DNA from 3 places in the Lysinibacillus sp. NPDC086135 genome. Region 2 is predicted to be linked to each of the others. Evidence: predicted binding sites of a transcription regulator. Region 2 holds the regulator's gene; each other region holds the start of a gene.
What was found. Region 2 encodes LexA, which represses DNA repair genes until DNA is damaged. Its sites were predicted from a motif close to CGAACATATGTTCG; they were not measured.
Positions count from the first base shown of each region.

Region 1: the regulator LexA is predicted to act here: its motif matches at 7,236-7,249, upstream of parE (DNA topoisomerase IV subunit B).
Region 3: the regulator LexA is predicted to act here: its motif matches at 6,603-6,616, upstream of uvrB (excinuclease ABC subunit UvrB).

Region 1 is NZ_JBIVCA010000014.1:57,609-69,002, reverse strand. Features, by position in the region: gene ACIPKN_RS17810 (GerAB/ArcD/ProY family transporter) at 1-5, opposite strand, end outside; gene ACIPKN_RS17805 (GerAB/ArcD/ProY family transporter) at 876-2,528, opposite strand; gene ACIPKN_RS17800 (hypothetical protein) at 2,564-2,797, opposite strand; gene ACIPKN_RS17795 (Ger(x)C family spore germination protein) at 2,801-4,000, opposite strand; gene ACIPKN_RS17790 (spore germination protein) at 4,015-5,562, opposite strand; gene ACIPKN_RS17785 (HesB/YadR/YfhF family protein) at 5,691-5,981, opposite strand; gene plsY (glycerol-3-phosphate 1-O-acyltransferase PlsY) at 6,001-6,603, opposite strand; gene parE (DNA topoisomerase IV subunit B) at 7,269-9,245, shown strand; gene parC (DNA topoisomerase IV subunit A) at 9,242-11,394, shown strand, end outside.
Region 2 is NZ_JBIVCA010000003.1:368,911-380,304, reverse strand. Features, by position in the region: gene tkt (transketolase) at 1-16, opposite strand, end outside; gene ACIPKN_RS06855 (DUF896 domain-containing protein) at 361-594, opposite strand; gene ACIPKN_RS06850 (CPBP family intramembrane glutamic endopeptidase) at 808-1,425, opposite strand; gene ACIPKN_RS06845 (LytTR family DNA-binding domain-containing protein) at 1,682-2,134, shown strand; gene ACIPKN_RS06840 (DUF3021 domain-containing protein) at 2,140-2,565, shown strand; gene ACIPKN_RS06835 (GNAT family N-acetyltransferase) at 2,611-3,123, shown strand; gene ACIPKN_RS06830 (DJ-1/PfpI family protein) at 3,389-3,685, shown strand; gene ACIPKN_RS06825 (YneB family resolvase-like protein) at 3,873-4,550, opposite strand; gene yneA (cell division suppressor protein YneA) at 4,547-4,858, opposite strand; gene lexA (transcriptional repressor LexA) at 5,021-5,638, shown strand; gene ACIPKN_RS06810 (gamma-glutamyl-gamma-aminobutyrate hydrolase family protein) at 5,839-6,561, opposite strand; gene ACIPKN_RS06805 (prepilin peptidase) at 6,657-7,409, opposite strand; gene ACIPKN_RS06800 (potassium transporter) at 7,468-8,193, opposite strand; gene ACIPKN_RS06795 (PilN domain-containing protein) at 8,190-8,783, opposite strand; gene pilM (type IV pilus biogenesis protein PilM) at 8,783-9,754, opposite strand; gene ACIPKN_RS06785 (prepilin-type N-terminal cleavage/methylation domain-containing protein) at 9,862-10,338, opposite strand; gene ACIPKN_RS06780 (type II secretion system F family protein) at 10,440-11,394, opposite strand, start outside.
Region 3 is NZ_JBIVCA010000007.1:194,507-205,900, forward strand. Features, by position in the region: gene secA (preprotein translocase subunit SecA) at 390-2,900, shown strand; gene ACIPKN_RS11665 (competence protein ComK) at 3,327-3,872, shown strand; one part of gene prfB (peptide chain release factor 2) at 4,005-4,079, shown strand; one part of gene prfB (peptide chain release factor 2) at 4,081-5,109, shown strand; gene ACIPKN_RS11675 (competence protein ComK) at 5,394-5,903, opposite strand; gene ACIPKN_RS11680 (IDEAL domain-containing protein) at 6,129-6,371, shown strand; gene uvrB (excinuclease ABC subunit UvrB) at 6,691-8,670, shown strand; gene uvrA (excinuclease ABC subunit UvrA) at 8,678-11,394, shown strand, end outside.

The DNA of each region.
Region 1 (11,394 bases), on a different contig from region 2:
TCCATTTGAACGCTACCCCTTTTCTCTTAACATAAAGATCCTTATTATTTTGTCAGGGAGACAATTAAATCTTTAATTGGTGAAAAAATAAAGGTAAGCAAGTCTAATGGGCTTGGAATTTTGATCCTTTATAAGACCCCAATATTTAATGCAGCACCGAATCTTTATTATTTAAATTTTGGAATCATTCGTTTGATTCCTTTTTTTCGTATTAAAATGACCCTGACAGTATTTTTTTGACTATTTAAGTGTGGTCGAGTCAATAAAGCTCTACGAGGGAACAACAGTCTTTTTGATCCTTTAGAATTAATGGGCCGAATGGACTTAAATATGGGACACAAAAGTTCGTAAGCGATGATCATAAGGACAAACATTAAACCAAACAATCCAACTATAGCTGCTAAAATCATAATGGAAAACGAAGAGCACGAACTGTATTTGATAAGCTATTTACATAGATGATCGATAACGCATACTTTTCAGCTTTTCCAATGGTCATTTCTCGTATGATAAGGTCATTGTTATTCCCTAGTGTGTTTTTCAAATTTTGAGAAAGAGAACTATAGCATCAGCAATTATAGAAATAGACATTTCCATTCCTCCTCAACATTTACATAACTATATAATGTACAATTTTGAGAGAAGATAAACAAAGGTTGGAATTGAATTCATATAACTTCTTTCAGCGGGTGTCCAAACACCTGTACCTGTCGCTACGCTTTCGGTACAAAAGATATCCACTCAAAGAAGTTAAGCCTCCGGCGGATGTCACGGAACTATACCGAGACATAATTAATTAATTTTCAATAGAAATGTAAAGAAAAAATGATGACCATGAAACGATCAGGTTCATCATTTTTTATGCCACTATGTTATTAATTTTCTGGAGAATCTTTATTTTTATCACTATTTGGAGTATTGCCGGTATCGCTATCATTCTGTGTATTATTGCTTGAAGCGTTATCACTTGTGCTAGGTGAAGGATTTTCGCTATTGCTGCTACTATCACTTTGAGTAGAATTAACGTTATTACTGCTACTTTCACCGTGTGTAGCATTTCCGCCATTGTTGCTACTACCACTTTGAGTAGAATTATTGTTATTACTACTACTATCATTTTGAGAAGCATTACCGCCATTACTGCTACTATCACTCTGAGTAGAATTAGCGTTATTACTACTACTATCATTTTGAGAAGCATTACCGCCATTACTGCTACTATCACTCTGAGTAGAATTAGCGTTATTACTACTACTTTCATTTTGTGTAGTATTACCGCCATTGTTGCTACTACCACTTTGAATAGAATTATTGTTATTACTACTACTTTCATTTTGAGAAGTATTACCGCCATTACTGCTACTTTCACCTTGTGTAGCATTTCCGTTTTTACTATCATTTTCATTTTGTGTACTACTATTACATTGTGTATTATTTCCATTAATTTTGCGAATCATTGTGACTAGTAATAAAACTAATGGTAATAAAATCATTAAAACAAAGGAAAATATAGGCCAGATATCTCTATTGTAAATATCTGAATGAATAATATTAGGATGAACAATTTGTGAAAGTCCAAGGATAATCATGCCGAGTGGAAAAATGAGCGGTCGATGATTTTTAATTTTAAATATTTGTGCGATACCGATCACCGAAGCATAAAAATACATAAAAGTTCTAATATAAATTGATATTACCCACATGGCCGCCATAATCACTTCAATACGCTGCAGAAAATTCCCGATTGAAATTCTTTGAGCTAAAGAATAACTAGGAAATGTCCTAGAAGCAGTATTTGCCGGACCTAGGACAAGGATAGATAGTGTGATGATCGTAATTAAGACAATTCCTCCCAAAATTGCGCCAATGTAAAAACCTTTTTGTGCAGATTTATGGACGTTAACTGCGGAAGGGAAAATCATTAATAATACAACAAGCGGGAATGAAAAAAGACTTATAAATCGAATCATACTAAAGAATAATGATTTTTTTGGTGTTTCCATTATTGGCTGTATATTTTCAATCTGGATGGATGGCGAAATACAAATTACAAAGAAAATAAAAATTAAAATAAAAATTGGACATAGTATTTCTGCAGAACGGGCAAATACCTCAATACCTAAAAATGCAGCATATATAATGATAATGCTGAACATAAATGCAAACGCCATCGTAGGTGTTTCTGGCATAATTTCCGTTTTCATGAAAATTCCAATGAAATATAATAATTCACCGGCAGAAAGTAAAGATATAATAATAAAGCCAATTGCAGTGAATTTTCCGAAAAAACGACCTAATATTTTTTCATTAGCCTCTACAAAAGTAAGGGTAGGTGTTCTATTTCCTAAAGCAACGAAAAGCTTTACTATAGGCAAACTTAAAACGACACCAATGATTGCTGCAATCCATGCATCTTGCTTTGCTTCGCTTGTTACACTTGCGGGGATAATTAAAATGGCTGTGCCAATTGAAAAGAGAAGGGTAATGATCATAAATTGTCTTGAACTAATTATTTCTTTTTCCATCATGAACGATACCCCTTTCTTAACATAAAGTTGCTTAATTACTTTGTCATGGAAATGAATAAATCTTTAATTGGTGAAAAAATAAAGGTAATTAAATCTATTGGGCTCGGTATTTTGAACCTTAATGAGACTGCAACATTTAGTGCAGCACCGAGCATTAAAAAAATCGAAAAAATAACGATTGTTTTCGTTTCTTTATTTTTGTTTAATTTTGGAATGAAGGCAAAGGCTATAACAGCTGTAATTAATAGTATAAATATCGTCATAATCATAGATTATTCTCCCTTCGGCTTCTTCACTAATGAGTTTTCCATCGTCCCTAATCCTTGTGTGTTCACATGTACTTCAACTTTAACTGGTACGTCTTGAAATATAGTTAGCCAGTCTTTTTTTATTTTTTTCCACTCTTTAGGATTTGTGCGATGAAGTTCTGAACCAAATCCAAAAATATCGACCCGATAATTTTGCTGAACTGTTTTGATTGTTTCTTCGATTCGTTTTTTAATAAGTTCTTCTGTTTTTTTATTGACGTAGTGAATCGATTTTTCTTTAGTAAGGTCTATAGTACATTCAACTTCTCCGACATTTTGGCTAACATCTATAAAAACATTGATTTTAGGAGCTCCATTTTCAAATTTACCTTTTATTTTTGTCTTTGAGTGCGTAATCTCTGTTGATACAGTACCTCCCTTAGGGCAAGCAAGAATTTCAATTGTACTGTCTATTTTGTCCTTTAAAAAACCTAGACTTCTACTATCTTCTTCTGATAATAGCCCAATGAATTTATCTTCTTTAAAAACACCTAAGCCAGCGTACTTCAAAAGCACAGAAGACTTCGATTTTTTAACATTCGATGGATCCCTTCCCGCACTTTTATCTCCCTGTATTTCAATGGCAGACATGACAACACTTGTTTCTTTGTTATTTAAAGTATTGATTAATTCGTCAATTTTAATGGATTGTGTTGTACCCCAAGTTTTCTCTGACGTTTTAAGAGAATTCAGTAATTTGTTAGCTGGAACTTTTTCGATAGGTGTTAATACGTTTAAAACTTCGTCGGCAGTCGCGTCATGAGCAACGATGACATCGAAATCATTTCTGAATTCATGATCTCTTGACACTAAATCTAACGGTTCGGCCATTCCTTCTTTTGCCAATTCATCACCGAGTACAACGATTTGAAGGTGAGCGAAATAAAGTTTTCTAGCTGTTACTGTTGTCATTTTTCTAATGGCCTCAAAGACCGTTTTACCTTTTGAATGATAGGTAATAACGGGTGATCGTCCTGAAGTAGGCTGTTTGGAGGAGATTTCACCAGGATCTACAACTTGAACAGTTATTTCGAACTCATTATCTACCTTATCTATTCCCAATGCTGCGACAATTGCTAATTCATTGAGTTCGCGCTTACTCCAACAACCACTTAAAAGTAAAGTAAGAATCATTAGTAAACATATTGCCTTATATTTTGACATGGTTTATTCCTCGTTTACACATTCTTTTGATTCCTTTTTTTCGTATTAAAATATTTATGACCTCTGACAGTATTTTTTTGACTAATTAAGCGTGGTCGAGTCAATAATGCTCTTCGTGGGAACAACACAAGGGCATCTTTTTGATCGTCTAAAATTAATGGCCCGAATGGACTTAAATATGGAACACCGAAAGTTCGTAAACTGCATAAGTGTAGGAGAATGATCATTAGGCCAAACATCACACCATACAATCCAACAATTGCTGCTAAAATCATTAATGGGAAACGAAGTGCACGAACTGTATTGGATAAGCCATAAGCAGGGAATAAAAAGCTACAAATGGCTGTAAGTGCCACAATAATGACCATTACAGCTGATACAATTCCTGCTTCTACAGCGGCTTGACCGATCACTAATGTTCCAACAATGGATACGGCTGGTCCAATCGTTCTTGGCATTCGAAGACCTGCTTCTCTTAACACCTCAAAGGCAATCTCCATTATGAGTGCCTCTACAACGGCAGGGAAGGGGACTCCTTCTCGTTGAGATGCAATACTTATTAACATAGGAGTTGGTAGCATTTCTTGATGAAAGGTGGTAATCGCTACGTAAAGCGATGGCGCTATCAAGGCTAGGCCAATTCCAAAAAATCTCAATAAACGTACAAGAGTACTAATCATCCAATGCTGATAATAATCTTCAGCAGATTGTAAAAAGGATGTAAATAGAGCTGGGACAATTAGGACAAACGGTGAACCATCCACTAGAATTGCAATTTTTCCGTCTAATAGTTCACCAGCAATAACATCAGGTCGTTCAGAATTATAAACTGTAGGGAATATGGTGGTTTTAGAATCTTGAATAAAATCTTCAATGTAGCCGCTTTCTAAAATACCATCAATATTAATACGATCTAATCGGGAAAGAACCTCCGCTACTATTTTGTCATTCGCAATGTCATTTAAATACATAACAGCAACATCCGTTTTTGTTACTTCACCGACAATACGGGACTTGATCCAGAGATTCGGACTTTTAATTTTCCGACGGATCAGAGCCGTATTCGTACGCAATGTTTCCGTAAATGCTTCCCGTGGACCTCTAATGACCGACTCTGTTGAAGGCTCCATAACAGCCCTATCTTTTGCACCTTTTGTACTTGTTACAATTCCAGTTGAAGATTCATCTAATAAAATGACCGTATCACCATTCAAAATCGAATTGTACAGTGTTGAAAAATCGAAAATATCATTAACATCGCCGACTGTTAAACAAGAATCTCTTAAATAGCGAATAATCTTGTCTGTTTCTGTTTCATCACTTGCCTCAATATCAAGCATTAGTTTATCAATTACAGAATCAGAAATGCTTATTTTATCGGTTAAGCCATCTACGTAGATGATCGCGAAAACATATTTTTCAGCTTTTCCAATGGTAATTTCTCGTATGATAAGGTCATTACTATTCCCGAGTGCGTTTTTAATTATCTTCAAATTTTGAGAAAGAGAACTATACAGTTGGTCATTGTTTTGGGAGGTATCAGTAATTTTAGAAATAGACATTTTCATTTCCTCCTCAAGATTTTACATAACTATAGAATGTACAACTTTGAAAGAAGATAAACTAAGGTTGGAATAGATTCAAATAAAAAAACAGTGTTCCCTTCGTTTAAACGAAAGGGAACACTGCTTTATTTTTTATACTCATATTTTAATTCGTCATTTGTAACATCCACATCTACATATAAACTGTGATTATTGAAAAACCATAAATCTTTTTCATCTATATAGTAGGTAACATCGTCAATAACTTTCTTAACACCAATGTTGAATGGTTCTTCGCGTGTCATACCTAGGGAAAAGCCTTCGTGAAAAGGACTGGAACCACCATATCTAGCATAAAAACGAATCGTATCTCCGGATTCTATTTCCATCTCTTGTTTGAACCATTGTAAGGCTTCATCTGTTAGTACAATATTCATTAGAATGCTCCTTTCTATGTTACAACCATTTCACCTTTGGTTCAGTACCATTTTTAATGCGTGCAATATTTGCTCGGTGACGGTAAATGATAAAGGTAAATAAACAAGCTATTAAAATACCTAACGCAAAGTCGCCTGTAACAAAATAATAAACGATTGAATAAATAAGTGCTACTAAAGCGGCAATCATGGAAGTTAAACTTACAATCTTTGTAATTTTTAATGTTACAATAAACGCAATAAATAATAAGACAAAAAGAGGCCATGAATAGCCTAAGAGAACTCCAGCTGATGTTGCTACCGCTTTCCCTCCGCGGAAACCTGCAAAGATTGGGAACATATGACCAATAACGGCTACTAGTCCAAGTAATAGCGAATGGATAGAGACATTAGAGAATAGAGGAAGAGCTACAAGTAATACGGCTGCTGTACCTTTTAAGACATCCATAATCGTTACGACGATTCCTGCTTTTTTTCCTAAAATACGAAAAGTATTTGTCGCACCTAAATTACCACTTCCATGTTGGCGAATATCAGTTTTATAAAAAATTTTGCCTATCCATAACCCAGAGGGGATCGAGCCGATTAAATAAGCACATAAAATAATAAGTCCATTTAGCATATTTGGACTCCTTTCATTCATTGATTAACACTTGGTACTAATAATATGTAACAAATATTCTACACTTTTTCTCTATAATCTACAATGACATGAAGGAGATTTCTAAGTGTATCTTGAATTCATTACAAAAGATAACTATTTTTCAAGGATTTTTATATGTATATGATTTTAGGTTAGTCTTTTAGACATGATTCATGTAGGCAGCATGAAAGCCCTTTCTAAAAATATAGGTAAAAAGGCAATTTTGTCAATCACCCATTCCTTTGGTAGAATAGAAGTCTATCTTTAATTTCTAGAGTAAACTAGTACGAATTTCTTTAGACAGAAGAAACCCATTTATTACTGTACCTGTATATTTTTCAGAGAATAGTCAAATGCTTTTGAATGAAAGTTCAAAGCCCTCAGCTATTCGTATCGTTTTGAAAAAAAGTAATGACCAGTGCAACTAAAACTTATAGCCCTGCGTCAAAGGAAGAGAAGAGTTCATGATACATATTGGAGCAACTATTGCAAATTTTTCTTCCGGTAAAACAGATCAAAACGATGAAGCTGTGAGGAATTTTAAAAATTTTTTGGGCCTGTCACTAGATATTGTTAGGAAATGCTATTATTATTAGGAAGAGAATATAAATAGAACATGCGTTTGTTTTTTGGAGGGGAAATTTTTGACGAATAAACAGTCACCAAGCGTCTATAATGATGACGCCATTCAAGTATTAGAAGGATTAGAAGCGGTACGAAAACGACCCGGCATGTATATCGGTTCTACGGATGGCCGTGGACTTCATCACCTAGTATATGAAATCGTCGATAATGCGGTGGATGAAGCACTGGCTGGCTTTGGTTCTCATATCATTGTCATTATTCATAAAGATCAAAGTATTAGCGTTCGAGACTTCGGCCGAGGAATGCCAACAGGTATGCATAAGATGGGGAAACCGACTCCTGAGATTATCTTCACTGTCTTACATGCCGGTGGTAAATTCGGACAAGGCGGCTATAAAACAAGTGGTGGCTTACATGGTGTAGGTTCGTCTGTTGTTAATGCTTTATCCACTTTTTTAGAAGTTACGATTCATCGCGATGGTAAAAAATATCGACAACGTTTTGAAAACGGTGGCCATCCTGTGACGACATTAGAAGAAATTGGACAAACAAAGCAGACAGGAACGCTTGTTCATTTTCTACCAGATGACACGATTTTCTCTGTAACAAAATACAATTATGATACGCTTGCAGAACGTTTACGTGAGTCAGCGTTTTTATTAAAAGGCTTAAAAATTGAGTTAATTGATGAACGCGAGGAAGGCAAAGGTGATGTTTTCTTTTATGAGAACGGCATTGAAGCTTTCGTTGCGTATTTGAATGAGGAGAAAGACGTCCTTCATCCTGTTAAGTATGTGGAAGGGATCCAAGACGAAATTGAAGTTGAATTCGCCTTTCAATACAACGATGGATACTCAGAAACAATCCTTTCATTTGTTAACAATGTGCGTACACGAGATGGTGGGACACATGAAACAGGTGCCAAGGCAGCTTTAACACGTGTTTTTAATGAATATGCACGTAAAATTGGCCTGTTAAAAGATAAAGATAAAAATCTTGAAGGGACAGACATCCGAGAAGGCTTAGCGGCGATTGTTTCTGTTCGTATACCAGAGCATTTACTACAATTTGAGGGTCAGACGAAGGGCAAGCTTGGTACGAGTGAGGCACGCTCGGCAGTAGATAGTGTTGTTTCGGAGCAAATTTTATATGTGCTTGAGGAAAATGCAGAATTGTCTGCATCTCTTGTTCGTAAAGCTATTCGTGCCCAGCAAGTACGTGAAGCGGCTCGTAAAGCACGTGAAGATGCCCGAAACGGCAAGAAGAGCAAAAAAGCCAGTACCATTCTTTCTGGAAAATTAACGCCTGCACAATCTCGAAATGCAGCGAAAAACGAGCTGTATTTAGTCGAAGGTGACTCTGCAGGTGGCTCTGCAAAACAAGGGCGAGATCGTACGTTCCAAGCGATTTTACCTTTACGTGGTAAAGTTATTAATACAGAAAAAGCAAAGCTGCAGGATATTATGAAAAATGAAGAGATTTCAACGATTATCCATGCCATTGGTGCTGGCGTCGGAACAGATTTCTCTGTCGAGGATTCAGCGTATGACAAAGTCGTTATTATGACCGATGCTGATACTGACGGAGCGCATATTCAAGTGCTGCTGTTAACGTTCTTCTATCGTTATATGCGACCATTGATTGAAGCTGGAAAGGTATTTATCGCATTACCACCACTTTATAAAATATCAAGAGGCACTGGTAAAAAAGAAGTGATTGAATATGCTTGGACTGAAAATGACTTACAAGCGGCCATTAAAAAAGTTGGAAAGGGTTACATATTACAACGTTATAAAGGGCTTGGTGAGATGAATGCTGACCAGCTGTGGGATACGACAATGAACCCTGAAACACGTACATTAATTCGTGTGACGATCGAGGATGGTGCACGTGCTGAAAGACGTGTGACAACTTTAATGGGCGATAAAGTAGAGCCGCGCCGTAAATGGATCGAAGCTAATGTAGACTTCGGTATGGAGGATGATTCAAATATTTTAGACAATGAATTCATCCAACAGGAGGAGGACCAAGCATGAGTAGTACGGAAAAATTTCAAGATTTACCTTTAGAAGAAGTTATGGGTGACCGTTTTGGTCGCTATAGTAAATATATTATTCAAGACCGCGCGTTGCCTGATGCACGTGACGGTCTTAAGCCTGTGCAACGACGTATTTTATATGCGATGTTTACAGAGGGCAATACGAACGATAAACCCTTCCGTAAATCAGCAAAAACTGTCGGTAATGTTATCGGTAACTATCATCCTCATGGTGATAGTTCAGTATATGAAGCTATGGTGCGTATGAGTCAGGATTGGAAAGCGCGTCATATGCTCATTGAAATGCATGGGAATAACGGTTCTGTTGATGGTGACCCACCGGCAGCGATGCGTTATACCGAGGCAAGGCTCTCTGCTATTGCAGCGGAGATGCTACGCGATATTGGCAAGAAAACAGTTGAACTTGTACCGAACTTCGATGATCAGGATATGGAGCCAACTGTTTTACCAGCTCGTTTCCCGAACTTACTAGTCAACGGCTCAACTGGTATTTCGGCCGGTTATGCGACAGATATCCCACCTCACGCACTTGATGAGGTGCTAGACGGTGTTCTTATGCGTTTAGATAACCCAAATACCACTGTCGATGATTTAATGACCGTTATTAAAGGGCCTGATTTCCCAACAGGTGGGATCATTCAAGGTGTCGATGGCATTAAAAAAGCATACGAAACAGGACGCGGTAAAATCATTGTGCGTGCGCAAGCAGTCGTTGAGCCAATTAAAGGTGGCAAGGAGCAAATTGTTATTACGGAATTACCGTACGATGTTAATAAAGCAAATCTTGTGAAGAAGATCGATGAGCAACGTGTCGATAAACGACTTGAAGGAATTGCGGAAATTCGTGATGAATCGGATCGTACAGGCCTACGTGTTGTCATTGAACTGAAAAAAGATGTTCCTGGACAAGGAATTTTAAACTATTTGTTCAAAACAACTGATTTACAAGTAGCTTATAATTTTAATATGATTGCTATCCATAATCGTCGTCCGACAATGATGACATTGCCATTGTTACTGGATTCTTATATTGCCCATCAAAAGGAAGTCGTGACGAACCGTTCCATTTATGATTTGCAAAAGGCAAAAGATCGTTCGCATATTGTTGATGGCTTGATCAAGGCACTGTCCATTTTAGATGAAGTCATTGCAACGATTCGTTCTTCTAATGATAAACGAGATGCGAAAACGAATTTACAGGTGAAGTTTGACTTTACAGAAGTGCAATCAGAGGCAATCGTTAGCTTGCAATTATACCGTTTAACAAATACGGATATTACGGAATTGCGTGCTGAACAGGAAGAATTAAATAAATTGATTGCTAAGCTTGAAGGTATTCTTAATAGTGAAGCAAAGCTTGTACGTGTTATTAAACAGGAACTACTTGACATTAAAAAGCGTTTTGCAGAGCCACGTCGTTCAAAAATCGAACAAGAAATTGAAGAAATCAAAATTACGTTAGATGTCCTTGTCCCAAGTGAAGAGGTCGTAGTGACTGTCACAAAAGATGGCTATATTAAGCGTACATCTACACGTTCACATGCAGCTTCGAATGGTCAGGATTTTGCGATGAAGGATTCCGATTATTTATTATATGAAGCAAACTTAAATACACAGCATCATCTACTGCTGTTTACAAATCGAGGCAATTATATTTATCAGCCTGTCCATGAACTACCTGATATTCGTTGGAAGGATCTTGGTCAGCATATTTCTAGTATTGTACCGACAGGGAAAGATGAATCTATTATTGCTGTATACGGTTTTGAGACTTTCGAACAGGCCAATACGTATATTTTAACAGCTACGAAAGATGGACAAATTAAACGCTCACCTGTAGCAGATTATGCTGTTACACGCTATTCGAAACCGATCAAAACGATGAATGTTAAGTCAGGCGATGAAATGATTTTTGCAGGTATCGTGACAGACGAAGTAGAACTACTGTTAACGACAGATACTGCCTATGCTATTCGTTTCCCAATAGAGGAATTGCCAGTAACGGGTGTTAAAACAGGCGGTGTTAAAGGGATTACGCTGAAAGACGGAGAAGCATTAGTTGGCATCAATGTTTTACCGCCAAATGCCACTGCGTATGTTGCGATTGTGACACATCGCGGTGCGGT
Region 2 (11,394 bases):
CCGCATGTTGAGTCATTATTTTGTGACATCCTTTCTCGTCCTATATATTGTTCTTATACAGTTTAGTCAACATTGCTTCAGAAAACAATGGTTTTGTTATACTATTAACGATTTATAACATACTTTATCTTTATTCAGCGAAAAATCCCCCACATTATAAAGCCGGCAATGAGGCCAACTGAATAAAGATAATGCCTCCGGCGGGATGTCACGGATTTTGAAAGGAATTAACATAAGGATGTTAGCCTAAACCTTCGCATCCTGCGAAAACGGCTAACTGACCTGCATTGCGCAAGCCTAAGCACAATTCAAAATCCGGACGCAATTACGTCGAGGCGTAATTGACCTAAATGTGTCATATTAATTGAGAAATTTATTTTTTTTCGCTTGTTTAACTTTTTCTGGTGTTACATCATTTCCTTCAGCATCTACCACTTTTACGTTTTCAATTGTATCTCGCATTGTTGATCTAAATGTATCTAGATATTCTTTACGAAGCGCTGATCGTTCCTTAGCTTCTGCCTCTGTTAATGTACCACTTTTAGCCTTAGCAGAAAGTTCATTGATTCGGTTAATTTTTTCTTTTGATAACATAATTACACACCTTTCAATACATATCTTAATGAATATGGTATGTAAAGTATAGCATGTATCCCCTTGAAATGCAGTTATACCAACCTTTCAAGTATCACTTTATTCTTGAATGTAGTATAGAGCGAATTTCTAGAAACTTCACTCAGTACACACTTGCAAGGAAATAAAAACATCCTTGCAGGTTAAGGACAATTAGCAAGTGTAATTTGTTCTTTATTTACTAGACCATTTTCCAGAAACAGCAGATAACATTAGCCATGGTTCAATAAACATATTAATTAAAATATGAGCTACTATTGGTGCAAAGGTACTTCGTCCAGCTACAATATAAAGCGTTGCGAGAAGACCCCCTAATATTGTGGTACTTATAATAGCAGGTAATGCAAACTTCCAAGCCCCTTTCAAAAGTACCCACATACCGTGAGCAATTCCAAAGAGTATCCCTGAAATTAATATTTGTGCTACGTCTGAAAATGCAATAGTTAATAGGTACTCCATAAGTATATGTCTGAAAACAACTTCTTCAACTATTCCTGTCACAACGGCAGCCCATATCCCAATTACTTTAAGCCAAGAAATAGTAAATAAATGAGCTTTTACAAAAGGTATTGCACTGAGTGTGTATGCAATGTATCCCGTTATGATTAATAGTGTGAAAATCCAAATAAATATATTCGAAAATACATCCGTCCTAAAGCCAATTCCATTTTCAATAAAACCTTCAGGATTATTATAGAACCAAAAAATTATACTAGCTGTTAGCATACTTGCAATACTTACTAATATCCAACCAGTTTTAGTTCTATCACTTGAAGTAGTTATTTCATTCATATTAATCCTTACCTCCTAATAATGAATTGTCAAATAGTCAATTACTCGAAAAATTCATATCCCCTATATTGTTTAGATCTCTATTTCATTTGCAGTACATTAAAAGCTTTTAATTTACCTGGACTCAATATAACGAACGAAATGTACCCCAACAATACGTTTGGAGTAACATGTTGTTATGATTGTGTAAGATGCCTTTTTCGAATAATGACCTGCATTTTCCAAAACGCTGTATATGCTATAATTTTTTTGAGAGGTGATAAAGCTGAAAATAGAGGTAAAAATAGATTCAGAGTATGAAGAGCCACATGTAACAATTTGTACAGCAAAACTTACTCCTACGATACAAGCTGCTATTTCTTTATTACAAAAAGAGAAAGAAGAACAAATTTTAACAGGGCTAGCAAATAATAAAACATATATCATTGATCCAAATTTAATTATTGTTATTCGAACTGAAGGAAGAGAATTAGCTTTATATGATGAAGATAATAATCGCCTCATATTGAATAAACCTTTATATGAATTAGAGAAGCTATTGGGGAATAATTTTATACGGATTTCTAAATCTGTAATTATAAATCTAACAAAAGTTAAAAATATCGAAGCTTCATTTAACGGAACATTGGAAATTGAGCTAGTTTTAGGAATTAAAGAAGTAATTACTCGTAATTATCGAAAGCAATTTAAAAAGCGTTTGGGGGTTTAAGTTAGGTGCATTTTTTTAAAAATGTAGCGTTTGGTGTAAGTATGGGCTGTACAGTTTTTGTTTTTATTAATCTTTTCGGTTCTTGGATTTTTGGAGATATTTTTTTCGAAGCTATAACGGCTGACTTCATACAACAATCCCTTGGTTCAATTATGGTGGGACTCGCTTGTGTATTACCATCGTACATTTATCAAGTAGAACGTTTAACATTTTTACTACAAGCAACTATCCATTTTGCAATTTCTTTAGGTACTTTTATTGTTGTTGCGCTATTTTTAAATTGGCTTCCCACATCGTCTATTGGAATAACTTTGTTAATGCTATTCTTTAGTGTTTTGCTATTTACTCTAATTTGGGTGTTATTTTATCTATATAACAAATCAGAAGTGAAAAAAATGAATAAAAAGATTGATGAGCTGATAAATAAATAGAAAATAAAACTAATGTGAAATATCAAATATTGGAGGAAAAATGAAATGTTTATCAAAACGAACAGACTTTTAATAAGAGAATTTGAGATTCAAGATTGGCAAGCTGTCTATGAATATACTTCGAATCCAAATGTAATGAAGTATATTCCCGAAGGAGTTTTTAATGAAGAAGAAGCTAAAAAGTTCGTATCAGAAAATAGCGGTGGACAAGCAAAATACTTCCCCGTTATTTTAATAAGCGAAAATATTGTCATTGGTCATATTGTTTTCCATCAATATTTTGGTGACCATACGTATGAAATTGGTTGGGTATTGAATCCGAACTATTACAATAATGGCTATGCCTCTGAAGCAGCAAAAGCTGTACTGAATTACGGATTTAAAGAAAAGCAACTTCATAGAATTATTGCTACATGCCAACCAGAAAATATCCCATCCTATCGAGTGATGGAGAAAATCGGCATGAGACGCGAAGGTTATTTTAAAAAATGCATACCAAATGGAGACGAGTGGTGGGATGAATATTACTATGCTGTCTTAAAAGAAGAATGGGCATAAGATCCTTTTAGAGATTATCGATTTCTAGAGGAGAAATTTATATGAAAAAGACCGCTGTATTATTGTATCCCCAATTTAGTGAATTGAGTGTAGCATTATCTATATTAATGCAAAGAAATAAACCCTTCATAACTGTTGGATTAAACAGCGAAAAAAATAAGGGGAATCTAGGTTATCTTGTATAGCAGATACACAAATAAGTGATATTAATCTTGACGAAGTTGATAGCTTGATATTACCAGGGTGTATTATTAATACATGAGCAATATTATTTGATTTTATTAGTCATGTAAATGCCGAAGGAGCTATCATTGCAAGTATTTCTAGCACGCCATCTCTTTTAGCAAAAGCTGGGGTATTAAAGAACAAAAAATATACTGTAGGATTATCTCTAGAAGGTCTGGATAAGTTGGGCTTCTTTGATCTTAGTCATCTCTCTGAAGACTTAGTTGTACAAGACGGCAACATCATAACTGCAAGAGGTATAGGTTTTATACAATTTGGCATTACTGTGGGTAAAGCCCTGCATCTCTCTTTTGATGAAAATTGGTACAGGGCATAAATAAAAATAGCGCTAATTGATGATATAAAAATTTTTTATAGTGAATTTATGAGGAAGAGAGGTAGCAATCGCTACTTCTCTTATTTTTTTGCTATTCATTCTATTCGTCGATCGGGTCTACCCGTCAGTTTGGAACTTAGAACCTTTAAAAATTTAAAAATCAGCGGGACGATAAAACTCCCACTGATTAATACGTTACTTTATTTTGCCCGCTTCCCTCTTGATGTTCCCGATATCTCCTATGGACTGTAGCTTTGCTTACTTCAAAGCCTAAACCTCTAAGAGTCATGGCGATTTCCTCAAAGGTGAAGCCTCGATTACGTAGGTTGACAATTTCGTCTATAGGAACATCCTTACGTTCTTGACCATTTGGATTTCCACGGTTAGATAAATTGTTTTCAGGGCGATAGCCATTTTCAACGGCACGACGCATGCCACGACGTATTTTAGCATTATGGATTCTGCGCTGGTACTCCTCTACGATTGCTAAAATTTCTAAGAGCATCGTATCCATTTCATTTAATTGTATAGGTCCCTCGTCTCGCATAGAAAAAACATCAGTTTCAGTTTTCTGCAATAAATGCAATACTGCCATTCGAGCATTTCCACGCCCTAAACGTGTTTCATCCTGTACAAATAATGCTTCTATTTCTTTTTCTTTAATGAAATCAAGCATTTCTAGTAAACCTTCACGTTCCACATCATAACCACTATGCTTGTCCATAAAAACACGCTTGACTTCGTAGCCCTGTTCTTTGGCATAGCGCATCAACTCCTCTTGCTGACGCTCTAATGAGGAACTTTGTGTCTCTTTTTCTGTACTCACACGGCAATAGACAACAGCCGATTGTTGATTCATTATCATTTTTCGTTTCTCGCAATTTCAATTGAATTTATAGGGGATTGGCCACCCACTACTGGAATCACTAGGGATTTACCTGCAATAATTTGTACGTTCGATAATTCATTTTCTGTTTTCACAAGCTTAATCCATTCATCCGTTTTCATTTTACCACGGTATTGATCGGCTAACGACCATAAGCTATCACCATGTGTGATTTCAATTTCTGTGTATGTTACATCGCCTGGGTCTGTTATAAAAAGGTATGCCGCCAAAAGCAGACAAGCTCCTAATAAAGTTGTAATATGTGGATTTTTCTTTAACCAGTTCATGTTTAAAACCCCTTTTCTAGAATGTTTGTTCGGAATATATGTTCTCATATTAATACGAACAAACGTTTTTGTCAAACACTTTTCGAACCTATGTTTGCTTAAGTGTTCGCATTCTGTTATACTATTAATTAGTAGAATTATTAAAAAAAGAGGTGAGCAATTATGAAAAAAGTTTCGAAAAGACAAGAGGCCATATTAGAGTTCATTAAAGAAGAAGTACGAGCAAAGGGGTATCCACCATCTGTACGTGAGATTGGTGAGGCAGTTGGACTTGCCTCAAGCTCAACAGTTCATGGGCATTTAGCTCGTTTAGAACAAAAAGGCTTGATTCGACGCGATCCGACTAAACCACGTGCAATTGAAATTTTAGAGCCAGAGGATTCTATTCAAAAGCAACATGTTATTCATGTCCCATTAGTTGGGAAGGTTACTGCAGGTTCTCCGATAACCGCTGTTGAAAATATCGATGAATATTTCCCACTTCCAGATATTTATGGTACAAGTGAAGATCAATTATTTATGCTTGAAATTATGGGTGAATCAATGATTGAAGCTGGCATTTTAGATGGAGATTTAGTGATTGTTAAACAAAAAGCAACAGCTGATAATGGTGATATTGTCGTAGCAATGACTGAAGAGAATGAAGCAACTGTAAAGCGTTTCTTTAAGGAAAAAAGTCATTTTCGTTTACAGCCTGAAAACTCAACAATGGAGCCAATTATTGTAGATCAAGTTTCTATTTTAGGGCATGTTGTAGGTCTATATCGTCGTGTACATTAAAAGTATCTCAATATTAAAGTATAAAAAGGGGTTATTATGTTCACAAATGGGCATATACCTCTTTTTCTTATCTTTTGAGTGTTATGTTAAACGCTAAAAAAGAACCCACTTGAAAATGGATTCCTTACACCTAGCAATGTATTCATGTTCATCACCAAGGTTATCTAGAACCTTGGATAAATAATTAATGCTTATAAAGTTTATGCCTCTACCTTAAATTTCAAACTTGCCTTTACAAATGCAGCAAATAGTTTCTTTGATACTGCATCTCCTTCAATAGCTAGCTCTTCAGGATGCCATTGTACTGCTAGACAAAATGGTAAATCATCATGCACTACCGCTTCAACGATACCATCACTTGATTTTGCTACCACTTTCAGCTTTTCTGCTACTACGTTTATTGCCTGATGATGAAATGAATTCACAGCAATTTTTTCTTCCTCAATAATCGTTTTTAATAATGTATCAGGTGATAGATTAACATAATGTGTTGTAACACCTCGTGCTGCTTGTTGCACATGCTTTATTAATTTTTTACTATGATACTCACTTTCAATATCCTGATAGACTGTGCCTCCAAACGCAACATTTAGTATTTGAAGCCCTCGACAGATTCCGAGAATCGGCATTTTCCGAATATAGGCAGCATTAATTAAAGCAAGCTCCACTGCATCTCGTTCAGGATGAACCTTCCCTAATTTTGGAGTAGGTTCTGCGTCAAAGAGGAATGGATGTACATCATAGCCACCCGATAGTAATAATCCGTCCGTCAACGATAAAATTTGTGCTACATCCTCTTCAACGCCAATTGGAATTATCAGTGGAACTCCCCCTGCTTCCATTATACTTTTGCTATAAGCAGCATTTAATCTTGAGGACAAATCATCCTCAGCAAAAGCCGTTATTCCGATAATTGGTTTCATCTTATCCCCTCCATGATCTTTATCTTGCATTCACTGCCTGTAAAAGCCTAATTGGTGAAGACTAGTAATCATTGAAGGAATCCATCAATGATTACTTACCAAAACCCAAGATACCAATTCATCAACGCATCCCCATAGAAATAGATGATAATAGCTGCGAGAGCAATAGAAGGTCCGAATGGTATAGGCGTTTTCCTTCCCTGTCCACGTATCTTTAATACAACGATGCCAACAATCATGCCAATTACTGCCGCTACAAACAGCGTCAAAATTGTATGTATTGTCCCGAGTACGAGACCAAGTAAAAAGAATAATTTAATATCGCCACCACCCATTCCACCTCTTGATAGAACAGCTATACAATATAATATGCCAAAACCTACGACAGCACCAACTATACTGTCCCACCAAGGAGACAAAGGAGAGATCACGCGTCCAAAAACTAGCAATGGTAAAAAGAATAATAGCACCTTATCGGGAATAAGCATATACGCAAAATCCGATACAACAATAATGACTACTAATGAAATTAATAATAGCGCCACAAAAAATTCTGCACTAAAGCCTAATTTCCAATAAACAAAAGCAAATAATAGGCCTGTAATAAGTTCCATCAGTGGATAAATCCAAGAAATTTTTTGCCCACAGCTACGGCATTTTCCACCTAAAAATAAATAAGACAAAACAGGCACCAAATCAAGCGCCGTCAACTGTCTCTTACAAGAAGTGCAATGCGAGGGTGGGCGCACAATGGACTCCTTCATAGGCACACGTAAGCCAACTACATTAAAAAATGAGCCAAGAACAAGCCCAAATAGTAAAACTGTAATTGTATAAGCGATTTCCATTTTTATGTCCTCCTATACTAATAGACGCCCATACACTTAAGTATGCGCGCCATCTAGATTATTGTTGTCCTTCATAATAGAACGTCGTTACTTGTATGGTTGCTTTTAAAGTTGTAGCAGCGTCCTTCTGGAATTTCGCTTCTTCACCCGTTAATGTGAAATCGATCGCATCAATTTTCATCACACGATCAATTTTTTCAATCTCTTTTATAAACTCAACCATAGCTTTATTATCCAATGCGACAACTTCAATATCAAATGTTACGAGTTTTAATTCCTTCGGTAAGGAATCTTTATTAAGAGTAGCAGTTGGTATTTTATCTTTCACTTCAGATGTTGCATCATTCTTAGCAACAGCTTGTTCATCCGCTTCAGTTGCAGATTGCTGTGTATCAGCCTGTTCCTCAGAATTTGTCGAGTTAGGATCTGTAATAGCTGACTCCATTACGAGCGAATCATAATTATTAAAGTCCATAGCTTCTACCCGTGTGCCCGTCACCACTTCAATCTCTTCAATATTTCGAATTACTTCATCAATAGCTCGAGTTTGAGGTACTTTTTTACGTAATATTAAGTTACTTGTACTATTCGATTTACCATTCTTTTCAATTAAAGCAATCTGCTCCTGAATTGTAGAAACTTCTTGTTGAAGGGCGATATTCGAGCTTTCTTTCGCATCCACTTCTTCTAATTTAGGTGTTACTATATAGTAATATAGCGCAAATAAAATTGCTGCAATTAAAGCTGTTAAGATAAGAATCGTTGAATTTTTACTACTTGTCATGATTCTCTACCTCCAGCGAGAAATTTAAAATCAATTCCTAATGTAATAGTTGCCGAATAACGCGGTATTTCCTTAAACTTATTTTTAGCACTTTTTTCCTCTTGATTTCCAATAGCAACATCAAAATTAGAAATAGTATCAACCTGTATATCATTGAAATAGGGGCTTGCAGTTAGCTTTTCTAAATAAGATGATATAGCTGACATCGTTTCAAAATCAGCCGTAATTTCAACATTTTTTTCACCAAATACATAGTTCCTTAAATACGTTTGCTCTGGTAATAATACTTGCGTTTCATCCATTAAAGGTGTCACTGGATAGGATACATTTTCCACAAATTGTACGGATTGCTCCAATGAGCCTTTGTTCGCATTTTGCTTACCATCTAACTCTATTTGAAGTTGTTCGCGTTGCGATGAAAGCTCCACTTCCAGCGCATTTAATGTTGTAAGATCACTTTTTGCTTGGAAAAACAAGAAAATCATATATCCTACTATCATACCAATAAGAATAATAAATACTACATATATTAAAGTAGGTGTTGAATGCTTCTTTTCCAAATTCGGCAAGAGGTTAATGTCTGGTACCATCAGTTAACCTCCTTTAATGCAAGTCCAATTAAGCTTGCAAATTTCTCTGAAAATTGAGGGAAAGTTTTTTGAATGATTGAATCATTTAACATAATAATTGGTATCGAAAAATTATTTTCTAAAAACTCTTTAACGGTTGAAAGTAGTGGATTATCTCCTAAAATGATAATCTCATCTACACTTTTCTCACCTTTATGTAAGGAAAACTTAAAAAAATTCATAATACGATCGATTTCAAGCATTTGATCGGTAAGAATCATACGATACTCATCTTCGACTTCTGAATGATAAGAAAAACGATACTCTTCAATTTCTTCAGGCTTCCATTTCGATAAATCTGTATCAAATGATTGGTATCGTAAAAACTCCAATTGACCGAATGAAAAAATACTTATCGATAATTCATTGATTGACCAATCCGCTATTAAATATGTTCGTTCGTCCTTTATTAACTGCAAATACTCTAATAGACGAATATTACACAACGCTCGAATATCTGCTGCTTGTGGATCTAATGTAGCATCGAGTAAAAGTCCAATCATTTTAGTCACTTCTTCTGAAGGTGCTGCAAATAGCATGGCCTGTCCATCATTAGGATTCGGGTCATACACATCGATAAGAGGATCTTGAAACGGCAGATGAATGGACTGACCAAGCTCCATTTCCACATAACCTTTTAATTCATTCCACTCTATATCATCAGGATGCTCAAAGCTCTTTAACAAAACGGAAGTATCCGGTACAAAAATACGCGCATTTTGCTTTTTGCCAGCCCATTTTGCCACATCATTTTTCATGACATCAAACAATTCCATTTCATCCTGAATAACAGATCCTTCAACAATTCCTTGTGCTAATGGCATTTCATAGCCTTTCCATTGGGACGGATCAGCACCTTTTGCTACAATCGCACGCAATATATAATCTTTAATTTCAATCGACACATGCGATTTTTTCTTTTTTGTAAACATGTGAAAAGATGCCTCCTTCTTGATTTTTTATAACAAAAATCAAAATATATTAATCTTTCATTTGAACATCCAATTTACGAATTGGATGTTCTTTGAAAAATTAATATTTAATCTTTCTTTTTATCCTTATCCGTATTACCCATTGCTTTATTCAAATCTTTTTCACTTATTGAAGTACTAGCTCCAGGTTTAAATGCTCCAACTTCAAATTTCGATTTATTTTTAATATTTTTTAAATCATCAAAAGTTATAGTATATTTTTTGCCTGTTTTAGTATATTCTACTTTATCACCGTCTGTTAATTCACCGTCAAAAACGTCTTTAAGAACATCTGTTTTACAGGTAACAGTTTCTAGAGTTGAATCACCACATGCTCCATCTGCAATAGCAATTTTTGCACCCGCTAGGACACCGGCAGCATCTGAAAGGATTGCTTTGTCTTTAGAATTACTAATAACATTCCCAATCGCAGGAATAGCAATAGCCGCAATAATCGCTAGAATGACAATTACAGCTAATAGCTCGATTAACGTTAAACCTTTTTGATTTTTTAATAGTTTTTTGTTTAAGATTTTTTTGAACATCACTGTTCCTCCTTATAAATTGTTATGATTAGTCCGAAAACACAAGTACAACCATTGCTACAACAACTTTTCTCTCTACCACCCCCTTTAAAGTTAGTCACCTACATATTTTCGTATAATGCGAACATTGGTAGGAAAATCGCTGCGACAATCACTCCTACAACCGCTGCTAAAACTAGTATCATTAATGGTTCAATGAGTGATTTTAATGTATCAACGGACCGATCTACCTCATCCTCATAGAAATCGGCTATCTTCTCGAGCATATAATCAAGAGAACCTGTTTTTTCTCCGATAGATGTCATTTGAGTTACTAAAGGAGGAAATAGCCAACTTTTTTCTAATGGCTCTGATAATGTACCGCCTTTTTCTAGATTATCTCTTGCCTCCAGTACAACCTGTCCTACTACTGGATTCCCTGAAACCTTTTCGACAATTGTCAGTGCCTGTAAAATTGGCACTGAACTACTGAACAAAGAAGATAAGGTTCTAGTCATTCGAGCAATTACATTTTTTTGCATTAAAATACCAAATACAGGAATTCTTAATAATGCATAGTTCACATTGTAATGAAATTGCTTATTATTTTTATAGAAAAATCTAAATAGAAGAATCGATAATAAGAGAATGCCAATCGCAAAATACCAGTATGCTATTAACCAATCCGATATACTGACAACAACGACAGTTAAGATCGGCATTTCTATGTCCATTTCTTCAAAAGTAGCCATAAACGTTGGCACGATAAATACCATTAAAAACATCCCTACAGCGATTGTCAGTACTGATAAAATAGCCGGATATGCCAATGCCGATTGTACTTTTTTCTTAATTTTAAATTGTTTTTCAAGTGTCCCTGCTAAACGCTCTAAAGTCTCATCGATATTCCCCGTTGCCTCACCTGAGCGCATCATATTCACAAACATTACTGGAAAAACCTTTGGGTGTTTGGCCGCTGCGTCTGAAAACGCTGTCCCCCCGCGTATATCCTCTTCCACTTGTTCTAATGCTTTTTTCAAGGCTTTACTTTTCGTTTGGCCACTTAAAATATGTGTT
Region 3 (11,394 bases), on a different contig from region 2:
TCTTTATCAAACAACTTTTGAATGAAGATAAGACTCTAGCAGATATCACGGATTTTGAAAGGAGGCACTATAAGGATGTTAGCCTAAAACCGTCGCTTCCTGGGACAACGACTAAAGGACCTACATCGGTGCCGCTGTCGCTACGCTTTTGCGCAAAAAAGATCTGCCGCTGCCGCTACGTTAGCACTGCGCTTTCGCACAAAAAAGATCTGCCTGGCCTAAACACAATTCAAAATCCGGACGGCATTGTTTATTTGTAGTGACAGCAACAACAATTACGCTAGGGCGTAATTGTTATGATTTCCTTTCATGCTAGGGACTCTGTTTGCATGAATCTGTTATACAATGGTAAAATGAAAGTTGAGACTATATAGGAAGTGAAAAAATTCATGGTAAACCTATTAAATAAATTATTTGATTTCAATAAACGTGAACTAAAAAAATTAGAAAAAATCGCTGACCAGGTTGAGGGATTCGCTTCTCAAATGGAACAGCTTTCAGATGATCAATTACAAGCGAAAACAGAAGAGTTTAAAAAACGCTATGCGGACGGAGAGCATTTAGATTCGATTCGTGCGGAAGCTTTTGCGGTTTGTCGAGAAGGGTCAAAGCGTGTGTTAGAGATGTACCCATTCCGAGTGCAAATTATGGGTGCTGCGTCATTAGATGAAGGTAATATTGCGGAAATGAAAACCGGTGAAGGTAAAACGTTAACGGCTACAATGGCTGTTTACCTAAATGCCATTACTGGTAAAGGTGTACATGTTGTGACAGTCAATGAATATTTAGCGAGTCGTGATGCTGAAGAAATGGGGCATTTGTATAATTTCTTAGGCTTAACGGTTGGTTTAAACTTGAACAGCCTATCAAAAGAAGAAAAACGTGCAGCCTATGAAGCTGATATTACGTATAGTACAAACAATGAGTTGGGCTTTGACTATTTACGTGATAATATGGTGCTTTATAAAGAAGAGCGTGTACAACGTCCGCTACATTTTGCAGTAATCGATGAGGTTGACTCGATTTTAATTGATGAAGCGCGTACGCCATTAATTATTTCGGGTCAGGCTGGGAAATCGGCGCAGCTATATAAACAGTCGAATGCATTTGTTCGTATGTTAAGTGCAGAAACAGATTACACATACGAAGAGTCGACAAAAGGTGTTACGTTAACAGATGCTGGTGTTGAAAAAGCAGAGAAAGCATTTGGCATTGATAATCTGTTTGATTTAACACATGTGCGTTTAAACCATGCGATTAACCAATCGTTAAAGGCACATGTAAGTATGCATAATGATGTTGATTATGTTGTACAAGAGGGCGAAATCATTATTGTTGACGGCTTTACAGGTCGTTTAATGAAAGGTCGCCGTTACTCAGATGGACTACATCAGGCAATCGAGGCCAAAGAAGGCGTAGAGATTCAAAATGAATCGATGACGATGGCAACAATTACGTTCCAAAACTACTTCCGTATGTATCAAAAGCTTTCGGGTATGACAGGTACTGCGAAAACAGAGGAAGAGGAATTCCGTAATATTTATAATATGAGTGTTGTCGCGATTCCTACGAATAAGCCGATTGCTCGTGATGACCGTCCGGACTTAATTTTTGCTTCGATGGAAGGGAAATATAAAGCGGTGGCGGCAGATATTGCAGAGCGCCATAAAGCTGGACAACCAGTTCTTGTAGGTACGGTCGCAATTGAAACATCTGAAATAATTTCGAATTTATTGGATAAACATAAAATCCCACATAACGTCTTAAACGCGAAAAACCATGAGCGTGAAGCCGAGATTATTGCGAATGCAGGTACAAAAGGTGCAGTAACAATTGCAACAAACATGGCTGGTCGTGGTACAGACATTAAGCCTGGAGAAGGTGTAATGGAGCTTGGTGGTTTAGCGGTAATTGGTACGGAGCGTCATGAATCTCGTCGTATCGATAATCAGCTGCGTGGTCGTTCTGGTCGTCAAGGGAACCCAGGTATTACTCAATTCTATCTATCACTAGAAGATGAATTAATGCGTCGTTTTGGCTCCGATAATATGAAGAACATGATGATGAAATTAGGGATGGATGATTCACAGCCATTACAATCTAAAGTTGTTTCAAGAGCAGTAGAATCAGCTCAAAAACGTGTTGAAGGTAATAACTTCGATGCTCGTAAACGCTTATTACAATATGATGATGTGTTACGTCAGCAACGTGAAATTATTTATAAAGAGCGTTACGACGTATTAGAAACAGAAAATATGCGTGTGCTTGTAGAGTCTATGATTCAAGAAACGATCGACAACATTGTCGCATTGTATACGCAAGGTGAGCAAAAAGATTGGCATTTAAAAGCAATTGATGACTTTGTCGCAGCAAATCTATTAGATGAAGGCGATCTAAAGGTGGAAGATTTCCAAGGTAAATCCGCAGAAGAGATTAACCAGCTAATTTCTAACGCTGTCCAAACGCGTTATAATGAAAAAGAAGAACAGCTTACACCAGAACGTATGCGTGAATTTGAAAAGGTAATCTTACTTCGCTCAATTGATACAAAGTGGATTGATCATATTGATGCAATGGATCAGCTACGTCAAGGTATCCATCTTCGTGCATATGGTCAAAATGATCCACTTCGTGAGTATCAACAAGAGGGCTTTGCTATGTTTGAGGATATGGTCGCTTCCATTCGCGAAGATGTAGCAAAATATGCGATGAAGGCAGAAATCCATAATAATTTAGAGCGTGAAGAAGTTGCAAAAGGTCAAGCTGTTAATCCGAAAGAGGATGGCGGCTCAGCTCCGAAAAAGCAACCTGTCCGTAAAGCTGAAAATGTTGGACGTAATGATTTATGTCCATGCGGAAGCGGTAAGAAATTTAAAAACTGCCATGGTGCAGCTCAATAATATTCGAAAAAGATCATTTTAACTGTATGTTAAAATGGTCTTTTTTTCGATGTTTTAGGATATTTTCACGATCCGCCTGCTGCTAGCAAAGACTAAAGCGAATGTGCGTACAACCGCAAGTTAGTAAGTAGGAGGTTTTTTCAAGCAGCGTTTAAATGAGTAGGAATATTAGAAAATTCAAAAAGAGGTATATGATACTACAACAATAGGTAAATAGTTCAATGAAAAGGGTAATGTTTATAACTTTCTTGTGATTTATTATGAATATGTGAATAGTTGAAAAGTTTTGGGTATTTGAATCTGTTTTTAAATAAAGGGGGGATTTATGGATATATATAATCCTCGAGGAAACATTGGAGTTTACCAATATATTTATTAGTATACTCCTCTTTACTAGAAAAACATACAATTTTGAGGAGGATTGACATGCATAGTGATGACATTATGAGTAGTAAAACGATGCTGTATATACCGGAATATGATGCCAATGGTAACTTGGGTACACGTGTAATAGAAAGGGATCGCGAATATATATCAAAATTAGCGCCGACAAAATTAATGGATTATAATCTACGTTATTTCGGTTCTAGCTTAAGAGGGGCTTTCGATGGATCAAGAATGATACTTGGAAAGTTGAATAAAAATCCAATAGTTGTTCATGAACAAAGTAATATTGTATGGTTTCCAAGTAAGTCTTATTTACGACGTGACTGTAAATGGTTTGCTGTTCATCATATTCAGGACTATCTAGCTATCGATAAAAAGAATACAAAAGTAATTTTTATGAACGGCTATGAAACTAATGTGGATCTAAGTGTTAGATCATTTGAAAACAGAATTCAAAGAGCTTTTCTACTAAAATATAAACTGGAAAAACGAACAAAGAATTTATTAGTTCAATATGATCAAGGTAAAGTATTTCAACGTATGGCAAACGATGTTATCTTTGAGGATGAAGCTGAAAAAGACTGAAACGAATGCTGAGGTTGTAAAAAAGTATGTTTTCCGCTGTAAAAACGTTATAATAAAGAGACCGGGGCTTTAAAAATGAAGTATCAGTATTTTAAAAGTTTGCCCCATAAATAATGTTCGGAGGATTTAACAATGATTGAATTAGCAGATGTACGTAACGCGTTAGACACTTCAGCCAAAAAATTGGCGGATTTTAGGGGGTCTCTTTGACTTAGAAAACAAAGAGGCACGCATTCAAGAATTAGATGAAATGATGCTTGAGCCAGGTTTCTGGGATGATCAGCAAGGGGCACAGGTAATCATTAATGAGAGTAATGGCTTAAAGGCAACTGTTAATGAGTATAAAGATTTATTAGAAACATATGAGAACCTAGATATGACGTTAGAGCTATTGCGCGAAGAGCCTGATGAAGAATTGCAGGAGGAGCTAGGCAATGAATTAGTAGAATTCCAGCAAAAAATGGGCGATTTTGAGCTGCAATTACTATTAAGCGGTCCATACGATCAAAATAATGCAATTTTAGAGCTGCATCCAGGAGCAGGTGGTACGGAATCTCAAGATTGGGGCTCGATGCTGCTTCGTATGTACACACGCTGGGCGGAAAAACGTGGCTTTAAAGTCGAAACAGTTGATTATCTTCCAGGCGATGAAGCAGGGATTAAATCTGTAACATTGTCCATTAAGGGTCATAATGCTTATGGCTATTTGCAAGCAGAAAAAGGTGTCCATCGTTTAGTACGTATTTCACCGTTTGACTCTTCTGGTCGTCGTCATACATCGTTCGTTTCTTGTGATGTTATGCCTGAATTCGATGACAATATTGAAATTGATATTCGTACAGAGGATTTAAAAATTGATACGTATCGTGCAACAGGTGCAGGTGGTCAGCATATTAATACGACAGATTCAGCTGTTCGTATTACGCACATTCCAACTGGTACTGTCGTACAATGTCAGGCAGAACGTTCACAAATTAAAAACCGTGAAAAAGCAATGACAATGTTAAAAGGGAAACTTTATCAATTAGAGATCAATAAGCAGCAGGCACAGCTAGATGAAATTCGTGGTGAACAGAAGGAAATCGGCTGGGGCTCACAAATTCGTTCCTATGTATTCCATCCATATTCAATGGTGAAAGATCATCGTACAAATGAAGAAACAGGTAATGTAGGAGCGGTGATGGATGGTGATGTAGATCCATTCATTAATGCATATTTACGTTCAAAAATTGGCTAATGAAAGCCCCTCAGAGACACAATGAAATTGTGCTTTGAGGGGGTTTTTTAGTTTCTAAATCAATTGTACCTCGGCATAATTGTGTCCGGAATCGGCTTTGTATTTATTACAAAGAACTCCTTGCCGTTTCCGTGACATCCGCCGGAGGCTTAACGTCTATCAGCGGATGTTGGAACACCCGCTGATAAGTGACCTAAAACCGTATTCATCTCACCACCTATGGGGGTAAGAGACTTCTGTACCTGTCGCTACGCTTTCGGTCAAAAGACATGTGCTGAAAGAAGTTAAAAAGGTGGATGATAAGGAGCGTCTTGGCTAATCTCCTTGCGTTCATTCATGTAATGTTTATAGAGCATCGATGCATTGACAAATTGCTTGCTGATTGAAGCATATTGAATAGGTAGCTCAATCTGTTTATCATTTTTCAGTGTGACGATACAGCCCGTTTTACTCGCTACAATATTTGAAATGGCGTGAAGTCCAATCCAAATATTATGGATAGAGTTTGGAGAATACGTTGGTAGAAAAATACAAGGATAACCATAATCATAAGCAACAACGATTGGAAGCTTATGTTGATTGCCGAAAAAGCGTTTGGCGGAATGTCTTGCTGCTTCATAGGTTGTTCCGAGTGAGATACAAGATTTTCGTAATATATGCATTGGTTTCCTGGTGACGATAAGCTCATTATGCTTATCAATTACCCGTGTGAAAATTTTAGAATCATACTGCATTGGCTGAAGTAAATAGGTGTTGAAAGACATTAAATACCCATTGATGTAGTTTGCTGACATCTATGTAAACCTCCCTTTTCTATTTGTTATTGAAGTGTAGAACATAAAATTGAATTCTGAAAGTATAGACAAAAGGAGAAAACCGTTGATATTTCAAGCGATTGTATAGAGAAATTGCTTGAAATTGCACGAGATTAATAGTAAATCGAAGTGATTTTCAGTTCTTAAGCATTGCATTTTAACTTCAATTTTCTTATAATTTAGAAAAGGATCGAGGTGAGATCGTTGGATAAATATTATTCGTATACAGATTTTCTAAAAGCCGTTGGTCAGTCAAAGAAAGTTGATGAGGCAGAGAAATTATTAAACGAGATTTATTTAGATTTATTTTTAAATCATATCCAGCGTATGCATCGTGAAGAGCAGCTCATGGTTCTGATAGATAGAGCACTCGATGAAAAAGATGAAAATGCCTTTCATCTATACGCAGCCGAACTAATAACCTTACACCAAGATGCAAGTGAATAATATGACGAGCCCGCTCTCCACTTATTGGGGAGCGGGATTTTTTTGCTATTTTTGTGCCAGCTGATCAGATTTACCGGTAATAACCCGAGATTCCCTCTAAGGTAATGCATTTACATTTTTCCATCTCGATTAGCTAACATTTGGGAAGGGTAATCTATTGATAGATAGGTTGTAATTAGTACATACGTTCTATCGTAATTACCTTAAATAGAGTAAACGGAAAAATTTTTACAAACATTCGTTCGTTAAATGTTCGAAATTTAAATAATGCTATGCTAAAATATATGTATCAAATTGGTAGGAAAGGACGGGGACATGTGTGCAAACATTTGATTTACAAGCGCCATATACGCCTGGTGGAGATCAACCACAGGCAATTGCGGAATTAGTGGAGGGTGTACGTGCAGGTAAACGTCATCAAACGTTGCTCGGTGCAACAGGAACAGGAAAAACGTTTACGATTTCTAATGTCATTAAACAGGTAAAAAAACCGACACTTATTATGGCACACAATAAAACATTAGCAGGTCAATTATATAGTGAGTTTAAAGAGTTCTTCCCTAATAATGCAGTTGAATACTTTGTCAGCTACTATGATTACTTTCAGCCAGAGGCATATGTACCGCAGACGGATACTTATATCGAGAAAGATTCAAGCATTAATGATGAAATTGATAAGTTGCGTCACTCTGCAACATCCTCATTATTCGAGCGTGATGATGTCATTATTATAGCATCCGTGTCCTGTATATATGGTCTAGGTTCTCCAGAAGAATATCGTGAAATGGTCGTATCGGTGCGGACTGGAATGGAAATTGAACGTAATCAGTTGCTTCGAAAATTGGTCGATGTACAGTACGAGCGTAATGATGTGAGTTTTACACGTGGGACGTTTCGGGTGCGTGGAGATGTAGTGGAAATATTCCCTGCATCTCGTGATGAGCATTGTATTCGCGTGGAGTTTTTTGGGGACGAGATCGATCGAATTCGTGAGGTGGATGCGTTAACTGGTGAAATATTAGCGGACCGTGATCATGTAGCTATTTTCCCAGCATCCCACTTCGTTACACGAGAAGAAAAAATGCTAATGGCCATTGAAAATATTGAAAAAGAGTTGGAGGAGCGTTTAACTCTTTTACGTGCAGAGGATAAATTGTTAGAGGCACAGCGTTTAGAGCAACGCACTCGCTACGATTTAGAAATGATGCGTGAAATGGGCTTTTGCTCAGGTATCGAAAACTACTCGCGTCATTTAACATTGCGTGAAGCGGGGGCAACTCCATATACGCTACTCGACTATTTCCCTGAGGATTTTTTACTTGTTGTCGATGAAAGTCACGTTACGTTACCACAAGTTCGAGGGATGTATAACGGTGACCAAGCACGTAAAGGTGTGCTAGTTGAGCATGGATTCCGTTTGCCATCAGCACTAGATAACCGCCCTTTACGTTTTGAAGAATATGAGAAACATATACATCAAGCTATTTATGTATCAGCAACACCTGGCCCATATGAGCTTGAGCATTCTCCTGAAATGGTGCAGCAAATTATTCGACCAACAGGGCTACTTGATCCACAAATTGACGTACGTCCTATTGAAGGGCAAATAGATGATTTAATCGATGAGATTCAAGGTCGTATTGCTCGTAATGAACGAGTGCTTGTAACAACATTGACGAAAAAAATGTCAGAGGATTTATCGGCTTATTTGAAGGAAATGGGCTTGAAGGTGGAGTACTTGCATTCCGAGATTAAGACGTTAGAGCGAATTGAAATTATTCGCGAGCTTCGCAAAGGTACTTATGATGTTCTAATCGGTATTAACTTATTGCGAGAAGGGCTAGATATTCCTGAGGTTTCGCTTGTGGCGATTTTAGATGCTGACAAGGAAGGATTTTTACGTTCAGAGCGCTCACTCATTCAAACAATTGGACGTGCTGCACGTAATGCCAATGGTCATGTCATTATGTACGCAGATAATATGACGGATTCGATGAAAAAGGCGATTGAGGAAACGAAGCGTCGCCGAAAGCTGCAAATGGCGTATAACGAAGAGCATGGCATTACACCGAAAACGATTGTTAAGAAAATTCCTGATGTTATTCGTGCGACACAGGTGGCAGAGGAAGAAGAGTCTTATGTAACGAAGGCAACAAAAGGTAAGAAGCTGACGAAGGCGGAAAGAGAGCAATTACTTGCAACTCTGGAAGTAGAAATGAAGGAAGCGGCAAAAGCACTCGATTTCGAACGTGCTGCTGAGCTGCGCGATACAATATTTGAATTGAAGGTAGAAGGGTGAATGGCTTGTGAAAAATACTGAAATTGTCGTGCAAGGTGCACGAGCTCATAATTTAAAAAATATTAATGTCACAATTCCACGCGATCAATTAGTCGTGTTAACAGGGTTATCGGGCTCAGGGAAATCATCATTAGCGTTCGATACGATTTATGCCGAGGGCCAACGTCGTTATGTTGAATCCCTTTCAGCTTATGCCCGTCAATTCCTTGGTCAAATGGATAAACCAGATGTCGATGCAATAGAGGGATTATCTCCTGCTATTTCAATCGATCAAAAAACGACGAGCCGTAACCCACGTTCAACAGTTGGGACAGTAACGGAAATCTATGATTATTTACGTTTGCTATTTGCCCGCATCGGTAAACCTATTTGCCCTAATCATGGTATTGAAATTACGTCCCAAACGATTGAGCAAATGGTCGATCGTTTATTAACTTATTCAGAAAGAACGAAAATGCAGTTGCTTGCTCCGATGGTATCAGGGCGTAAGGGAACGCACGTAAAGCTACTGGAAGATTTAAAAAAGCAAGGCTTTGTTCGGGTACGTATCGACGGTGAGCTACGTGATTTAGATGATGCAATTGAACTTGATAAAAACAAAAAGCACTCAATAGAAGTAGTCATCGATCGTGTTGTGATGAAGGAAGGTGTCGCGGCACGTCTTAGTGATTCTTTAGAGACAGCATTACGTTTGGCAGATGGGCGTGTACTTGTCGATGTGATGGAACATGAGGAATTATTATTTAGTGAGCATCATGCTTGTCCTTTATGTGGATTTTCAATCGGGGAGCTAGAGCCTCGCATGTTTTCATTTAATAGTCCGTTTGGAGCTTGTCCAAGCTGTGATGGTTTAGGCTCAACACAAGAGGTAGATCTTGATTTAGTAGTGCCTGATTGGGACCGTAGTTTATTAGAGCATGCTATAGCACCGTGGGAACCAACAAGCTCTCAATACTATCCACAATTATTAAAGGCTGTGTGCGATCATTATGATATTCCAATGGACGTCCCAGTAAAGGATCTTCCGAAAGAAAAGATGGATAAAATTTTATATGGTTCTGGTAAAGATAAAATCCACTTCCATTATGAAAATGAGTTTGGCAATGTGCGAGATCAAATGATTGAATTCGAAGGTGTTGTCCGTAATGTGGAGCGCCGTTTTAAAGAGACAACGTCTGACTACGTGCGTGAACAAATGGAAAAATATATGGCGCAGCAAGCATGTCCATCTTGTAAAGGTTATCGCTTAAAGCCTGAAACATTAGCTGTAAAATTAGCAGATAAACATATTGGTGAAGTAACACAGTATTCGATTCAAGAAGCTGATACATTTTTCAAAGAGCTAGATTTATCAGAAAAGGATATGAAAATTGCTCGACTTGTTTTACGTGAAATTGAAGAACGACTCGGCTTCCTTGTCAATGTAGGGTTAGATTATTTAACGTTAAGTCGAGCAGCAGGGACACTTTCAGGTGGAGAAGCGCAACGAATTCGCCTTGCGACACAAATCGGCTCGCGTTTAACGGGCGTCCTCTATATTTTAGATGAGCCATCAATCGGCTTGCATCAACGTGATAATGACCGTCTTATCAGTACATTGCAAAATATGCGTGATATAGGCAATACGCTTATTGTTGTTGAACACGATGAAGATACAATGCTGGCGGCTGATTATCTCATTGATGTTGGTCCTGGTGCAGGTGTGCATGGCGGCCAAATTGTAGCGGCAGGAACACCGCAGGAAGTAATGGGAAATGAAGATTCTTTAACAGGGCAATATTTAAGTGGCAAGAAGTTTATTCCACTGCCAATTGAGCGACGCAAACCGAATGGGCGCAAATTATCGATTAAAGGTGCTAAGGAAAATAATCTTCAAAATGTGAAGGTTGATATACCACTTGGTTTATTTGTTGCAGTGACAGGTGTTTCAGGGTCAGGTAAATCAACGCTTATTAATGAAATTTTATATAAGTCATTAGCTCAAAAGCTTAATCGTTCAAAAGTGAAGCCTGGCGAACATAAAGAAGTAACGGGAATGGAAGAGCTCGAAAAGGTAATTGATATTGACCAATCACCAATCGGTCGTACACCTCGCTCTAATCCAGCTACGTATACAGGCGTTTTTGATGATATTCGAGATGTTTTTGCCACAACAAATGAAGCAAAGGTACGTGGCTATAAAAAAGGTCGCTTTAGCTTCAACGTTAAGGGAGGCCGCTGTGAGGCTTGTCGTGGTGATGGTATTATAAAAATTGAAATGCATTTCCTACCAGATGTTTACGTGCCGTGTGAAGTCTGTCATGGGAAGCGTTATAACCGTGAAACGCTTGAAGTGAAATATAAAGATAAGAGCATTGCAGATATTTTAGATATGACGATTGAAAATGCAGTAGTATTCTTCGAAAATATTCCGAAAATCCAGCGTAAGCTACAAACGATCGTGGATGTAGGATTAGGCTATATGAAATTAGGACAACCTGCTACAACTCTATCCGGTGGTGAGGCACAGCGTGTGAAATTAGCCTCTGAATTACACCGTCGTTCAACAGGTAAATCATTCTATATTTTAGATGAGCCGACAACGGGCTTACATGCGCATGATATTGCACGTTTACTCGTTGTTTTACAGCGTCTTGTAGAAAATGGCGATTCCGTGCTAGTAATCGAACATAATTTAGATGTCATCAAAACAGCAGACTACATTATCGATTTAGGACCAGAAGG